One region of the Pseudoalteromonas sp. 20-MNA-CIBAN-0454 genome, then DNA from elsewhere that is predicted to be linked to it. Evidence: predicted binding sites of a transcription regulator. Region 1 holds the regulator's gene; each other region holds the start of a gene.
What was found. The regulator sigma-54, encoded in region 1, starts transcription at its own class of promoters, with help from an activator protein. The targets are predictions, from matches to a motif close to GTTGGCACGNNNNTNGNNT.
Positions count from the first base shown of each region.

Region 1 (4,133 bases):
CTCTAGGTGTGGTAACCACGTTTGTACAAAGGTTTGAATTTGCCAAGTGAATTTTTGCACAATACTATGACTAGCTAAATAATCTTTTACTGGTTGATCTAATCCAGTTAAAGGCTTGAGCTCCGGTTCCCAGTGTGGGTTTGGTAAAAAACGCGCATCAAAAACATAATCAGCACCTTTGGGAATACCATGCTTAAAGCCAAACGACTCAAAGGTAATGATAAGCTGTTTGTCTTTTTTACCGAGTATGGTTTCACGCATAGATTCAGCAAGTTGATGCACACTTAAATCGGTTGTATCAATGACATGATCAGCCCGCGTTACGAGTACATCGAGTAATTCTTTTTCTTTTTTTATTGCTAAATCTAGCGGTAGCGAATCAATCGAAAGCGGGTGCAAACGACGTGTTTCTGAATAACGGCGGATTAACGTTTGATCGTCGCTATCTAAATAAAATAACGTTGGTTTAGCAAAGTCGGGCAAGTACTCAAGGATATCGTTAAACTGCTGCTGGTCTTTAGGCAGGTTACGCACGTCTATACTAACGGCTATTTTATCGTAGTTATCAGAGACACTGCGCACTAATGAAGGCAGCAAATTTACCGGAATATTATCTACACAATAGTAACCTAAATCTTCTACAACACGTAAAGCAACTGACTTACCAGAACCTGAACGGCCACTTATAATAATTAATTCCATTTACCACCCCTTTATTAGTAACTAGGATTGATCCAAAATAACTTGGTATAACGCTTCATCAGACTTTGCCGCACGCAATTGCTTACAAAACTCTTTATCGTTTAGTTTATCAGCTATTGTGGCTAGTGTTTTCAAGTGCTGCTGGTTATCGCCATCGGGCACTATAAGCGCAACAAAAATATCAACTGGACGATTATCAATTGCATCAAAATTAATAGCGGTTTCGCTTATTAAAATTAAGGCAAGAGGCTCTTGTGCCCCGCTCATACGGCCATGTGGAATTGCTATTCCTCGGCCAATACCGGTACTACCTAGCTTTTCTCTTGCCAATAAAGCAGTGAGAATATCTTGCTGAGGTAAATACGGCATTTTTTTATGCGCGAGTTCACTGATGAATTCTAAAATTCTTTTTTTACTATTAAAAAGGACCACAGCTTTGCTGCAGTCCTGGCATATAAGTGAGCTTAATTTCATAGTGTTAGTGTCGAGCAAACTTCTCTTTGTGTTTAATTACTTGACGATCGAGTTTGTCAATCAACGAGTCAATGGCAGCGTACATATCTTGGTGTTCGGTCGATGCAAATAGCTCAGCGCCACTTACAAAAATTGTTGCTTCAGCTTTTTGACTTAATTTTTCTACATCGAGAATAACATGCACATTAGTTATGTGATCTGAGTGTCTTTGCAGCTTTGCAAATTTATTATTTACATAGTCTCTTAATGAGTCTGTAATGTCTACATGACGACCAGTTAAGTTTAGTTGCATCAGCATTTTCCTCTTTGTTGTACGTCTTAAATCAAGCTTTTACGTTGATTCGACGGGGGAATAGCCAGAGATTCGCGATATTTTGCAATTGTCCGTCTAGCTACTTTAATTCCTTGCTCAGCCAATATATCTGCAATCTTGCTATCACTCAATGGTTTGGCTAAGTTTTCTGCAGCTATCAACTTTTTAATCAGGGCACGTATGGCAGTTGATGAACATTCGCCACCATTTTCGGTGCTTACATGGCTTGAAAAAAAGTACTTAAGCTCAAAAATGCCACGTGGAGTGTGCATATATTTTTGCGTAGTGACCCGTGAAATAGTCGACTCGTGCATTTCAACTATTTCGGCAACATCGTTTAATACCATAGGTTTCATGGCTTCTGGGCCATGTTCAAAAAACGCTTGTTGCTGCTTAACAATACAATTAGTTACTTTCAGGAGTGTTTCGTTTCTACTTTCTAGGCTTTTAATAAACCATTTAGCTTCTTGTAAGTGCGAGCGAATAAATTGGCTGTCACCGCTGGATTTTACTGTACGAGACATAGCCGCATATTGGCTGTTAACACGTATTTTTGGCATGCTATCTGGGTTTAGCTCTACCACCCAGCGGCCTTTTATTTTTTTAACAGACACGTCAGGTATAACGTATTCAGACTCTTCTCTGACAATAGTATCCGCAGGCTTAGGATTAAGCGTATGAATAAGTGTCATTATTTCTTTAAGCTCTTCTTCTTTGAGCTTAGTTTTTTTCATTAACGTACGATAGTCGCGAGCAGCGAGTAAATCGATATGATCAGTTAACACCATTTTTGTTTCGTTAATATAAGGGGTGTCTTTATCAAATTGATTTAATTGAATGCATAAGCATTCTTGCAAGCTGCGAGCTGCAATACCAACAGGATCAAATAATTGAATGCGCTTTAGCACTGCTTCTATTTCATCTAGTTCTACTTCGTGTTCGTCGTCAGTTTCTTGGTTAAAGCTTGCTAAAAGGTCTTCGCAACTGAGGGTTAAAATACCAGAGTCATCTACGGCTTCAACGATAGCTATGGCAATAGCTTCGTCGGTAGGGCTAAAAGGGGTGAGCTGTAATTGCCACATTAAGTATTCATGCAGGGTTTCGGTTGATGCACCTTGATAAATAGATTCATCTTCAGGCATTGGCCCTGATGAAGAGGCAGGCGCTGCGCTCATATATTCATCCCATGATACATCCATGGCCATGTCGTCGCTTATGGTGTCTTTATTTAGTGCTTCGCCGCTATCTTGCTCATACTCGCTTGGGGTGTCGTCAGCAGAGGCGCTAACAGTAATGTCATCTGCTTTTTGCTCGTTTTTACCTGCTGATTCTTCCGTGTAATCTTGTTCATCAACTTCAAGTAATGGGTTGCTATCAAGTGCTTCTTGTATTTCTTGCTGGAGATCCAAGGTACTAAGCTGCAATAAGCGAATAGCCTGTTGCAGTTGCGGAGTCATTGTAAGTTGCTGGCCCATGCGCAGCTGTAATGATTGCCTCATTTATCTCTAACAATCCTTATAAATTGATATGATTAATCTTAGCAGATGCTTATAGTAATAACATAAATATTACAGTTTGAACTGCTCGCCTAAATAAACATCACGTACTGTTTTATCGTTTAATACAAATTCAGGAGTACCAGATGCAATTAGCTCCCCATGAGAAACAATGTAGGCTTTTTCACAAACATCAAGGGTTTCCCTTACATTGTGGTCGGTAATTAGTACGCCAATACCACGATTTTTAAGGTGTTCTATAATTTTTTTAATATCGAGTACTGAAATAGGATCCACGCCAGCAAAGGGCTCATCAAGCAATATAAATTTAGGATCTGCAGCTAAAGCACGTGCTATTTCTACGCGGCGACGTTCACCACCAGATAGCGCCATACCTAAGCTGTCGCGAATATGTTGCAGGCTAAATTCGTCCAATAAACTATTTAGGGTTTCTTCCCTGGCTTGTTTATTTAGTTGCTTACGCGTTTCTAAAATAGCCATTAAATTTTGATACACAGTGAGCTTTCTAAAAATAGAAGATTCTTGTGGTAAATAACCAATACCTAAACGAGCACGGCTGTGCATAGGAAGTAAGGTAATATCGTTATCATCAATTAATATTTTACCTTTGTCGCTATGAACTAAGCCTACAATCATGTAAAAGGTAGTGGTTTTACCTGCGCCATTTGGGCCAAGTAAACCAACAATGCTGCCAGCTTTTACTTCAAGTCCTACATTTTTAACAACTTCACGGCCTTTATAGCTTTTTGCTAATAGCTCTGCTTTTAATGTACTCATGGCTGACCTTTATTGAGTTTTTGTTCTTTTTTTACGTCTACAGGCACTAAAATAGTGTGTACCCGATCAGTTGAGTTTTCATCTTTTTCAGCGCTTATAAGCTGTTGCTCTATATCGTAGGTGATGCTTTTAGCCGTAATTTTTTGCCCAGCTTGAGAAATGTTTGCATCTCCTACCAGGGTTAAAAAACGTTTCGCTACATCGTAACGTACTTCGTTAGCGCTGGCGCTCATGACAGTGCCATCTGCTTGCTTTTCTTCAAAATATGCAGGGCTGCCCGTGGCAATTAATAGTTGTTTATTACCGCCAAGTTCGTCGCGCTTATGTACTTCTAAACGATCGGCGGTGAT
Region 1 is NZ_JBEOOB010000011.1:7,208-11,340, forward strand. Features, by position in the region: gene rapZ (RNase adapter RapZ) at 1-702, opposite strand, end outside; gene ptsN (PTS IIA-like nitrogen regulatory protein PtsN) at 724-1,176, opposite strand; gene hpf (ribosome hibernation promoting factor) at 1,181-1,468, opposite strand; gene AAEZ22_RS07190 (RNA polymerase factor sigma-54) at 1,495-2,988, opposite strand; gene lptB (LPS export ABC transporter ATP-binding protein) at 3,058-3,783, opposite strand; gene lptA (lipopolysaccharide transport periplasmic protein LptA) at 3,780-4,133, opposite strand, start outside.

Region 2 (4,133 bases), on a different contig from region 1:
TTTACGTTTTTCAGGCATTACAGAAAGCTTAGTTTGTGTTTCACGTCCTAACTTAACTGTTTTACGTAAATAGTTTACTGTGTCTAGGTCGTATTCAATCCAGCCACCTTGTGGTACGCGCTTATCAAGCTCTAATTTACCGTAACGAATACGAATTAAGCGAGAAACTTCAACCTCTTGTGATTGCCATAAACGACGAACTTCTCGGTTACGTCCTTCATTAAGCGTTACATTGTACCAACGGTTTATACCTTCGCCGCCCATAGGGTTAACCGTAAGAAACTTTGCTGGGCCATCTTCAAGTTCAACACCACGGGTTAAATTTTTAATGGTTTCTTTGGTTACTTCACCAAATACACGGGCTGAGTATTCACGTTCAACTTCGTAACTTGGGTGCATAAGTCGGTTTGCTAATTCACCATCGTTAGTAAACAACATCAAGCCTGCGGTATTAATATCTAATCGGCCAACCGCAATCCAGCGCTCGCCATCAATACGAGGGAGGCGGTCAAATACAGTACGACGACCTTCAGGATCTTTACGCGTGCTTAACTCACCTTCAGGCTTGTTATACATAATTACGCGACAAATTCTATCCGCTTTTTCTTCAATTTTTACCGTATGGCCATCAACACGAATTGAATCTGTTTCTTCAACACGATCGCCTAATTTAGCCACTTTGCCGTTAACGCTAACGCGGTTTGCATCAATGTATTTTTCCATTTCACGGCGTGAGCCTACGCCAGCACGGGCTAGGACTTTTTGTAACTTTTCACCTTGTATAACACTCATTCGGATGGTTCTCTCACAGAAGGATCACTTAATAACTGGTTAATTTTACTTTGCTGTTGCTCTGGCAAGGCAGGTAAATTATCTAAACCTGTTATCGAAAAATAATCTAAAAATTGTTTAGTAGTCGCATATAGCGCCGGCTTACCCGGCACTTCTTTGTGACCTACCACTTTAATCCACTCTCTTTCGAGTAGTGTTTTAATAATATTTGACCCCGTAGTAACACCACGCACTTGTTCTATTTCGGCGCGTGTAATTGGTTGCCTATAAGCAATTAGCGATAACGTTTCGAGCAATGCACGCGAATATTTGGGCGCGCGCTCTTGCCATAAATTACTTAGCCAAGGGCTTAAGCTACTACATGCCTGAAAACGATAACCACTGCCTACTTCTACCAAACGAATACCACGGGTCTGAAAATGTGTTTGTATTGCTGTTATTGCATCGTTTATACGCGCCATAGATATTGCTAAATCGCCTAAAACAACATCCTTTAGATGACGTTTACTTAACGGTTTGTCAGCAACAAAAATCACCGCTTCAATGATCTCAATTAATTGCTCATCACTAACTCGCCGACCCACCATAAACGCTCTTAAACTAATAAACACACACAGCCGACTATTATGCCAGAACTACAGCAAAGTAGGAAAACATATCGAGCAATTTAGTAAATCAAAGCCACAAAAAAAGCCAGTGCACAGCACTGGCTCCTTCCTCACACTTTAAAATGGTGTGCTTAGCTGTTATTGGCGCTTTTAAGTGCGTCGTCTTCAGCGACTGTATTGCCATATTTTTTTATGTAAGTTACAAATTCACGTTTGCTAACACGCTTGTCTTTATTTAAATCCATATAGCCAAAGTGATTTGAAATATCATCATCGTCTGCTTCTTCAACCGAAATATAGCCACTTTTATCGTTATCTAAACTCGAGAAACTGCTTTGTATTTTATCAAATTTAGTAATACCCGCTTTAAATGCTGATTCGCTTACTTCACTGTCTGTGGCAACTTTTCCGGTATTTAATTGCATGTACGCATTAAATTCATTGCGACTTATTTGATTATCCATATTGGTATCAATATTTGAAAAGTGTTGCCAAATATTATCGTCATCGGCTTCAACTTTCGAAATAAAACCATCACTATCGTTATCTAAACTTGCAAAGTCACTATCAATTTTATCTAACCCTTGGTTAGATGCACAAGCTGCTAAGCTTAACGTTGCTAAAATAGTAGTGGCTAATGTTAACTTTTTCATAAGACGTATCCTTGTAGTTAATTAATGTCAATTTAACTAATACAAGTTAAATGCCAAAAACACTAACCTTTTAAAATCAATTAGTTACAACGTAAATATAAGTATGAAAACTAACGTAGCGCATTATAGCAATGAAAGCTTTGCTTCATGCCTTGTAATTTTTGCAAAAATATTGGTGTAATATCGGACATTACAGCGAGTGTTTTTACACTTAAAAGTTCAGCCAATAACTTCCTTTTTTCGGGCGTGTTATGTAAGTGTATTTACTGATATAATTTAACGCATTATATAGAACCAATTTTAAGGTATATGCTATGAAAGTGATTTCTTTCAATATCAATGGTCTGCGTGCGCGTCTTCATCAATTACAAGCTATTATCGACAAACATCAACCCGATATTATTGGCCTACAAGAAATTAAAGTTCATGACGAAGCGTTCCCACTAGAAGATGTACAAAAAATGGGATATCACGTTTATTATCATGGCCAAAAAGCCCATTACGGCGTAGCTATGTTATGCAAAAAAGAACCTAAATCGGTATTTAAAGGCTTTGCCACTGATACTGAAGAGTCACAAAAGCGCATGATCAGTGTTACCGTAGAGCAAGACAATGGCCGTGATTTAACGGTAATGAATGGTTATTTCCCGCAAGGTGAAAACATTAATCACGAAACCAAGTTCCCATATAAACGTCAGTTTTATAAAGATTTAATGACCCACCTGCAAACAAATCATACCCCTGATGAAGACGTGATTGTAATGGGCGATATTAATATTTCACCTACCAACCTAGATATAGGTATTGGCGAAGTAAATGCTAAACGTTGGTTAAAAACCGGTAAATGTTCTTTTCAACCGATAGAGCGTGAATGGCTGGCAACATTACTTAATTGGGGCTTTAAAGACACCTTTAGAGAGCAAAACCCAGAAACCAGCGATCAATACTCGTGGTTTGACTACCGCTCAAAAGGGTTTTTAGATAACCGTGGCCTACGAATTGATGTTGTACTTGCAACACATGAGCTAGCCGCGCGTTGTATAGACACAGGTATAGATTACGAATTACGTGGCATCGAAAAGCCATCGGATCATGCCCCTATTTGGTCTGAATTTAAATAACCCTATGCTTAGCCTCCCAATGCAAGGGCTACTTTGGGCCCTTGTAATCGCTATAAGCTTATTTAGTATTGATAAAGCGACCTATAAAGCACTCTACAATGTACCCATACGCCAAACAGGAGTACTTGCATGTGCGTTGGTGTTTGCTGTTTTATGGCGCATTAAAGCTGGTATTTTAACGGGCCTTGATTTACATATTTTAGGTATTACTGCAGCTACACTTATACTCGGTTGGCGTTTAACTATTTTAAGTAGTGTTCTGGCAACGGTGCTATTAGCCGCATTTGGTTTAATTGAGTTTGAGTTACTGCCAGTGCAATTGCTTATTGGCGCATTTATTCCTATTTTATTGAGCTACTTGGCTTTTATTGTTAGTTATCAGTATTTACCGCGCCACTTTTTTGTTTATATATTTGTATGTGCGTTTATTACGGCTGGGTTTATCGCCTGTATAAAAATAGCTTTAGGGGCATTATTTTATCTTGCTATTGGTCAATATAGCTGGCAACAATTAGCAGATAATTACGTTTACTTAAGCGCTATTATTTGGCTGCCAGAAGCCATGTTAAACGGTATGGCTATTACAATTATGATCACTTATCGCCCACATTGGGTAAAAACTTTTTACGATAAGGACTACCTAGGCTCATGAGTCTTGAATATAGCTGCCCACTGTGTAGCAACTCACTAATAAAAACAGCTAATATGCTTCGCTGTGAAAACAACCATAGTTTTGACTTTGCAAAAGAAGGCTATGTAAATTTATTGCCTGTACAGCAAAAAAACTCAAAACAACCTGGTGACTCATTAGAAATGGTGCAAGCCAGGCGCGCTTTTTTAGAGCGCAACTATTATGCTTTTTTACAGCACGAACTTGGCCAAATTATTAGTGATATAGCAGCTAATAATATTATTGATTTAGGGTGTGGTGAAGGGTTTTACACCCAAGCTTTAGCTAA
Region 2 is NZ_JBEOOB010000001.1:176-4,308, forward strand. Features, by position in the region: gene rluB (23S rRNA pseudouridine(2605) synthase RluB) at 1-792, opposite strand, end outside; gene scpB (SMC-Scp complex subunit ScpB) at 789-1,379, opposite strand; gene AAEZ22_RS00015 (EF-hand domain-containing protein) at 1,532-2,053, opposite strand; gene xthA (exodeoxyribonuclease III) at 2,368-3,174, shown strand; gene AAEZ22_RS00025 (energy-coupling factor ABC transporter permease) at 3,179-3,826, shown strand; gene AAEZ22_RS00030 (putative RNA methyltransferase) at 3,823-4,133, shown strand, end outside.
Region 2: the regulator sigma-54 is predicted to act here: its motif matches at 2,093-2,111, upstream of AAEZ22_RS00015 (EF-hand domain-containing protein).

Region 3 (4,133 bases), on a different contig from region 1:
TCGTTTGGATTTGCGGTATAAGTCACAATAAAATCACTGGCAGGTAAATTACTGCCTTTGCCGGGCTCTACTGTTGCACTAACACCCGCACCACCGGTATTAGCTTGATAGGCAAAGCCTTTTGCCGTAGGTATATTGAATATATCGCCACCCAATTTACCGTTAGCATCCATTCCCAAGTGATTTTGCTGATTAAATGCATCAGCCAACGCTAAACCCATTTGGCCTATTTGATTTTGTGCAGGTACTAAAATATCGTCTCTGAAGGCAAGTAAACCACCAATTTTTCCTTTTAATTTACTGGCATCAACTTCAAGCGGCACAGCTTTGCCGCCATTTACATCTAAGCGCAGTTCTTTAAAATTTGGATCGGGGTCGCCGCGCATCGAAAACAAGTTAAACGAGCCGTTTTGCATTACAACCGCTTCACCGCTGCCCATAAAAACGAGCTTTTCACCATTAGGGCCGTCAAGCGTTTCAATGTCGATTAACTCTGATAAATCGCGAATCGCTTTATCGCGCTCGTTATATGTGCCGCTTGCAGCTGATGCGTTGTTAGTACCATTAACACCAGCAATTTGTTGGTTTAACGATCCTATTTTTTGAATTAAGGTGTTGGCTTCATCGGAGAATATTTCGAGCTGCTCATTTACAACATTTTTTTGATCCAGCACTATTCCCGACAACCTATCCATTTGGCTTATTAAGCTGTCGGCGTTAGTCATTACTAACGAACGTGCAACCGTTGACGATGGCTGATTAAGCGCTTCTTGCACGTTATTAAATAGCGAATTAATACCGGTCGATAAGCTATTCGCTTCTTGCGAAAATAACGTATCGACCCGGTTTGCTTCACTTACAAACTGATCAAAAAACGTTTTATTTGAGGTGTCTCGGTTTAATTGTTTTTGTGCAAATTCATTAAGTAACCTGTAGGTATTACCTTTGCCAACTTGATTGCCGATCATGGTGCCATGCTCTGTACGCTCGCGCACATAGCCGTCGGTATTTACATTAGTAATATTTTTACTGGTTGTTTGCAACAGATCAGTGTTTGCTCTTATTCCTGAATTAGCAATGTTTAATAAATTAAACGACATGTTACTTTACTCCTTGGCGGATCACGTTTGTTGCAATATTTTTTAGCTCGCTACTGTTAAGTACGCGCTTTATTTTATCCGCATAATTTGGGTCTGTTGCATAACCGGCTTGTTGTAATGAGTCTAAAAATGCTGCCGGTTTGCCGGTATTTTGTAATGCTTGTTGATAGCGTGGGTTTTGAGTTAAAAAATCAACAAAGTCGTTTACGCTGTCTTTTATTGAGTCGTAAGCTCTAAAACTGGCTTGTTTTTTAACTGCAGCGCCTTGTTCAAACTCTAAGGTTACTTTGTTGGCTTTTTCGCCCTGCCAGCTTTTATCTGACTTAATATTAAATAAGTTATTTGAGCTGTTACCGTCACTTTTATTAATAATATGCTTACCCCAACCGGTTTCAAGCGCTGCTTGAGCCACCATAACGGCTGGGTTTAAACCAATTTTTTTAGCCGCTGTTTTAGCATGCTCCCATACCGAACTTACAAATTCTTCGGCCGTTTCAAAGTTTGGCTTAGCTACTTCTGGCTTTTCGGTATTCATAGCGCTTTTATCTACAGGCTCGGTTACGGCTTTTTTACGCTGTTGCTGCGGCAACTCTATGCCAGCACGCTGATCGCTTAAAAGATCGTTACTGGTTCTGAGTACTGAAGCTGGGGTGTAATTTTTTGCCGTAGGAGAAAGTTGCTGCACTATTAAGTCGGCAAGCCCTAATGAGCCATTAGACGAGAGCTCTGATGAAAGTTGCTGATCGTGCATTTCTTCAAAAAACTTTACGCTACTTGAATTTAATGGGCTTTCTTTGTCTTCGAAGGCTTCGCTGGCTTTGCGCATGCTTTTAAGCAGCATTTGCGTAAATATGGCTTCAAATTGTGCCGCTGCTTTTTTGAGAGCCGCTTTTGAGGCATCACTAGACGCGTCGCCACTGTTTAGGGCATCTTTACGCAAAGCGTTTAAGTTACCTAAATCAAAAAAGTTTTGCTTATCGAGATGATTTGTTTCCATCAGCTTTTTGACACAATAATGAATAATGTATAAAGCAATGCAAAAATTGAGCCAGAGGGGAAGGTGTTAAGCAAAATGCCATCGGTTACCAGCTTTTAAAACTGACCACCGATAGCATTACGTTGTTTTAAATTACAACTAGCTGGCCGTTTATTGCGCCAGCTTCTTTTAGGGCTTCTAGTATTGCCATTAAATCGCCAGGCGCGGCGCCTACTTCGTTTATAGCGCGTACTAGGTCATCTAGGCTCACTCCGGGGTTAAATACAAATGCCCGTGAGTCGTCTTGTTTTATATCTATAATACTTTGCTGGGTAACAACGGTATCGCCATCGCTAAAAGCATTAGGCTGCGATACGTTTAGCTGCTCTGCAATCGTTACTGTTAAGCCACCGTGAGTAATAGCAGCTGGTTGCAACTTTACATTTTTACCAATAACAATAGTACCAGTGCGCGAGTTAACAATAATTTTTGCTGCTGTATCTGCTGGGGTAAATTCTAGGTTTTCGAGCGTTGATAAGTAAGACACGCGCTGCGAGGCGTCTCTTGGGGCAATCACTCTAATAGACGCTGAATCGAGTGCTTGGGCGCTATTTGGGCCTACTAAATCGTTTATGGTTTTTTCTAATCGCTTGGCGGTAGTAAAGTCTGGGCGATTTAAGTTAAAAGTAATATAGTCGTTTTGCATAAATGGGCTTTTAACTGCGCGCTCAACGGTTGCGCCATTTGGAATACGCCCCACTGTTGGCGTGTTTATAACGACTTTACTGCCATCAAGCCCTTCTGCGCCTAAACCACCTACAATTAAACTACCTTGGCCAATAGCGTATACGTTGCCGTCGACCCCTTTTAAAAAGGTTTGTAGTAAAGTACCACCGCGTAAACTACCTGCACTACCAATAGATGATACGGTAATATCTATAGTTTGCCCGGGCTTTCTAAAAGGCGGTAGCTCTGCATGCACTGCAACCGCAGCCACGTTTTTAATTTTTGGTTTTAAGCTTGCTGGTAACGTAATGCCAAAGCTGTTTAACATGCCTTTAAAGCTTTGCTCGGTAAATCGGCTTTGCTCGCCCGTACCAGGTAAGCCAACAACTAGGCCATAGCCTACTAATTGGTTTGAGCGTACGCCCTCAACCATAGACACATCTTTAATGCGCTCGGCCATGGCAGGAAGTTGCCAGCCAAGTAACACCATTAAACAAAAAACTTTAAATACATTCATAATGAATGTCCTCTAAAAAGGAAAAAGTGAGCTACTAAAAAAGCGTGTTAGCCAACCGGCACTTTGTGCTTCTTGAGTTTGCCCTTTGCCCGAATATTGAATTCGTGCATTAGCAATTCTATTTGACTGTACGGTATTGTCTGCAGTTACATCTTCTGGCCTTACTAATCCCTCTAAACGAATAAATTCTTCGCCTGAGTTTAACGTTAGCCATTTTTCGCCGCGAATAACTAAGTTACCATTAGGTAAAACACGCATTACGTTTACCGATATATCACCGGCTAAACTATTTGACTGATTTGATTTTGAGTCGCCTTTAAATGACGCGTCGCTGCCGATACCAAATTGAATGCTGTCGCCGCCAATATTTACCGGTAATCCGCCTAAACCAATAACGGGGTCGAGTTTTGCGTCTGACTGTTTATCAGTTTCTGTTTTTGCCGCTTTAGAGGCTTGCGTAGATTCTTGCAATTTAACCGTAATTATATCGCCGGTACGCAGTGCTTTTTTATCAGCGTATAAGTCGTTCGATAAATACGTATTAAACAGTGAGCCATTAGCAACTGCCGGTTCAACATTGGGTTCTGGGTACATGGGCGCATAGTAAGGATCGTCTTGTACTACATCACTATTTTGTGTAGACACACAGCCACTTAACAATAAAGTACCCGCTGCAAATAATATAATATTGCGCATAATAACCTCTAAAATATTATAATTGCTGATTGATGTAGCTCATCATTTCATCAACTGCCGAAATTACTTTTGAGTTCATTTCGTAAACACGCTGGGTTTCTATTAGGTTTACCAACTC
Region 3 is NZ_JBEOOB010000022.1:4,099-8,231, forward strand. Features, by position in the region: gene flgK (flagellar hook-associated protein FlgK) at 1-1,100, opposite strand, end outside; gene flgJ (flagellar assembly peptidoglycan hydrolase FlgJ) at 1,102-2,097, opposite strand; gene AAEZ22_RS11660 (flagellar basal body P-ring protein FlgI) at 2,225-3,319, opposite strand; gene flgH (flagellar basal body L-ring protein FlgH) at 3,332-4,015, opposite strand; gene flgG (flagellar basal-body rod protein FlgG) at 4,032-4,133, opposite strand, start outside.
Region 3: the regulator sigma-54 is predicted to act here: its motif matches at 2,135-2,153, upstream of flgJ (flagellar assembly peptidoglycan hydrolase FlgJ).

Region 4 (4,133 bases), on a different contig from region 1:
TCACTACATCAAATGGCTGCGCGCTGTTAAAAGTTTGAATGCTTTGCTGGTGCACCTCTATATTTGGCCACGGGCTAGCGGCAATATTTTGCAACGCTTGTTGGTAAGCATTTTTATCAACTTCTACCGCCGTTATAGTTAACTGGGGGCTGCGCTGTTTGCACATAAGCGCCAGCAATCCCGTGCCTGTACCTATATCGAGCAAGCTGTTGGCATTACTTAAATTAGCCCATGCTCCAAGCAAAATACCATCGGTTGATACCTTCATTGCACACTGTTCGTGCGCAACTTTAAATTGTTTAAATGCAAAACCAGACATTTTTTCACCTTTTCATTCACCAAGCAGGCGTAACCGAGTATAATTAGTGCCATTGTCCTTTATTTTTGACACTCTATGCAATTTTCTGAATTTGATCTTGATAACAAGCTACTCGACGCCATTAATAAAATGGGTTACGAAACGCCAACCAGCATTCAACAACAAGCTATTCCTGAAGCACTTCAGGGGCGTGACATTTTAGCATCTGCGCCTACAGGTACAGGTAAAACAGCCGCCTTTTTAATTCCGGCTATTCAATATTTATTGGATTTTCCGCGTCGTGATCCTGGTTTTGCGCGCGTATTAGTAATGACGCCAACTCGTGAGCTAGCTTATCAAATTCATGAACAATGCGAACTACTTGCTAAACGTACTAACCTTAAAATTGGGGTAGTAACAGGCGGTATTAACTATGGTACGCATAAAGAGATTTTTGAAAAAAATAATGATATTTTAATCGCCACCCCAGGGCGTTTAATGGAATATTTAGAAACCGAAAACTTTCATGCTGAACACGTAGAAATGCTTATTATTGATGAAGCCGACCGCATGCTAGACATGGGCTTTAAAAAAGAAATGAGCCGTATTTGTGATGAAGCTAAAAATCGTCGTCAGTGCTTTTTATTCTCAGCAACCCTTGAAGGCGACAGTGTTGAAAGATTTGCTGAAACAACGCTAAACGATCCAGCATTGCTTGAAGCTGAATCGTCACGCAAAGAAAAGGCTAAAATTCACCAGTGGGTACATTTAGCCGACGACTATCATCATAAACTTGAGCTGTTAGTTAATACCCTTAATGGCCCAGACGTAACTAAAGCCATAGTGTTTGTTAAAACCCGTGAGCGTCTTGAAACGCTAATTGGTGAACTAACAACTAACGACGTTAAAGCAGCCTGGTTACGCGGCGAAATGCCGCAAGACAAACGCATGAAAACGATGGAAAACTTCCATAGCGGCAAAACCCGTATATTAGTTGCTACCGATGTAGCGGCGCGCGGTATCGACGTGGCTGATATTAGCCATGTAATAAACTTTGACCTACCACGCACAGCCGATATATACGTACATCGTATTGGCCGTACGGGCCGCGCTGGTAAAAAAGGCATCGCTATTTCACTGGTTGAAGCGCACGATATTGGCATTCTTTATAAAATAGAGCGCTATATTGAGCAAAAACTTAAACGCCGTGTTATTAAAGGATTAGAGCCAAAGCATAAAGAAGCTAAGCCGCCGGCTAAAAAGCGTAAAGATCCGGTTAAAATGAAAGCGAAGAAAAAAGCTAAGGTTAAAAAGAAAAAGTAACTTAAGCGCATACTGTAAGTAGTATTATATTAGCCGACAAAAATGTCGGCTTTTTAATGCCTGCTCCTCCATAACTGCATGGTTTAGGGCTATGTAATCTCTACTTAGTTTTATGTAACAATTGCCCACCTGAATTCCCACTTAATAAAATAGCCTTTATTTTCAGTATATTAAATATGGAACGATAATTGTAACTATCATGGTAACTCTGCCTAATTTGGCTACCCGATTAATTGCAATGTAAGGATATGATTATGAGCCGTTTAAAATTAACTATCGCTTTAGTATCATTTTGTTGTTTGTTTTTATTAGCATGCGCTACAAAAGTGAGTGCCACAACAAATATGGTTGTCGTTAGCAGCCTGGCAACCCAACCTAACTTACAGCAATCGATTACCCACACTTTGCGTACCAACCCCAATTTAGCGCTAAGCGATATTCGCGTACAAGTTAAAAATGGCGAAGTAGATTTATACGGTAAAGCGCAAACAGGTTTTGAGCGTGCGTTGGCACAAAAGTTTTTAGAAAATATGGATGGCGTAAAAATCATTCGTAACAAAATTGATATTATTTAAGTTTTACTTAAATAACTTACATAAAAAATGCCGCTTATTGCAAAATAAGCGGCATTTTTTTCAGTGCTCATATATTCAGTAATCAAGCCCAAGCTTAGTAATAAGCCAAACAGGCTAACTACTTTTTAAGCTATGAGCTCTATTTAGCTCTTTGGCGATTACTCGCTACCTTTGGTTTTGTATTGGCCTTATGAAATTGGCTAAAACCAGTATGGCGCGTTAATGCTGGGCGCCCACCTCGACTACTTCCTTTTGCAGCTCTTTCGTCGCGCCCTTCTTCTGGCACTAAGCAATTTGGCGCTTTACCTATTAGGTTAGCTTTACCCATTTTGCGCAGTGCTTCGCGGATCATTGGCCAGCCCGCAGGATCGTGATAGCGTAAAATTGCTTTATGTAAACGACGCTGGCGCGCACCTTTCGGCACAGGTACTACTTCGGTATTATTTTTAATATTACGCAGTGAGTTCATCTCGGTATGATAAATAGTGGTCGCATTTGCCATTGGAGATGGGTAAAAATTTTGTACCTGATCAAGTTTAAAGTCGTTCGACTTAAGCCACAAAGCCATGTTTACCATGTCTTCGTCTTTAGTACCTGGGTGCGCCGAAATAAAGTATGGGATTAAATACTGTTTTTTACCCGCTTCTTTTGAGTACTTATCAAATAACGCTTTAAACTGATCGTAAGCTCCCATACCTGGCTTCATCATTTTTGATAATGGTCCATCTTCGGTATGCTCTGGCGCTATTTTTAAATATCCACCTACATGGTGAGTAACTAATTCTTTAACGTAACGTGGATCTTGCACGGCTAAATCGTAGCGTACACCCGAGGCGATTAATATTTTTTTAATGCCTTTAACTTCACGGGCTTTTTTATACAGCTCAATTGTTGGCGTATGATCGGTATCCATATGCTTACATATTTCAGGGTATACACACGATAAACGTCGACAGGTACTTTCTGCTTTTTTGCTAGTACAACCCAATTTATACATGTTGGCTGTTGGGCCACCTAAGTCAGAAATAACCCCGGTAAACCCGGGTACTTTATCTCTAATTTGCTCAATTTCTTCAATTATTGATTCTTGCGAACGGCTTTGAATAATCCGCCCTTCATGTTCGGTAATCGAACAGAAACTGCAACCACCAAAACAGCCTCGCATAATATTAACTGACGTTTTAATCATGTCGTAGGCAGGTATTTTTGCATCCCCGTAGCTAGGATGAGGAATACGTTGATACGGCAAACCAAATACGGCGTCCATTTCATGTGTTTCTAGTGGATATGCTGGCGGATTAACCCAAATAGAACGATCGCCGTGGCGCTGAAAAATAGCACGAGCACAACCTGGGTTAGTTTCTTGGTGCACAATACGAGAAGCATGTGCATACAATGGCTTATTCACACTTACTTGCTCAAACGCAGGTAATTTAACGTAGGTTTTTTCCCATGGCTTAGGGCGCGCTGGCTGAATAGTAATAACCTTGGCGGCTTCGGCTTTTAAGTCTATACCTGCTTGTTTAAATTCTGACTTGCTACAGCCAACATCATCTGCGCCATACGGGTTTGGAATTGGATCAATTTTACCTATTTTATCAATAGCGGTAGAGTCACTGCCACGCCAGCCTGGTAAGGGCTCTTTACGAATAACCGCAGTCCCTCGTACATCTTGAATGGTATCGGTACTTTCGCCCGCTGCAATACGATGAGCAACCTCAACCAGTGGGCGCTCCGCATTACCATATATTAAAATATCGGCTTTAGCGTCAAACAAAACACTACGACGCACTTTTTCTTGCCAATAATCGTAATGAGCAACACGGCGTAAACTTGCTTCAATGCCACCTAAAATAAGTGGTACATCTTTATACGCTTCGCGGCAGCGCTGTGAGTAAATGATTACCGCACGATCAGGGCGTTTACCACCAATATTG
Region 4 is NZ_JBEOOB010000049.1:8,484-12,616, forward strand. Features, by position in the region: gene AAEZ22_RS16860 (tRNA1(Val) (adenine(37)-N6)-methyltransferase) at 1-319, opposite strand, end outside; gene srmB (ATP-dependent RNA helicase SrmB) at 395-1,621, shown strand; gene AAEZ22_RS16870 (BON domain-containing protein) at 1,876-2,196, shown strand; gene AAEZ22_RS16875 (YgiQ family radical SAM protein) at 2,336-4,133, opposite strand, start outside.
Region 4: the regulator sigma-54 is predicted to act here: its motif matches at 1,797-1,815, upstream of AAEZ22_RS16870 (BON domain-containing protein).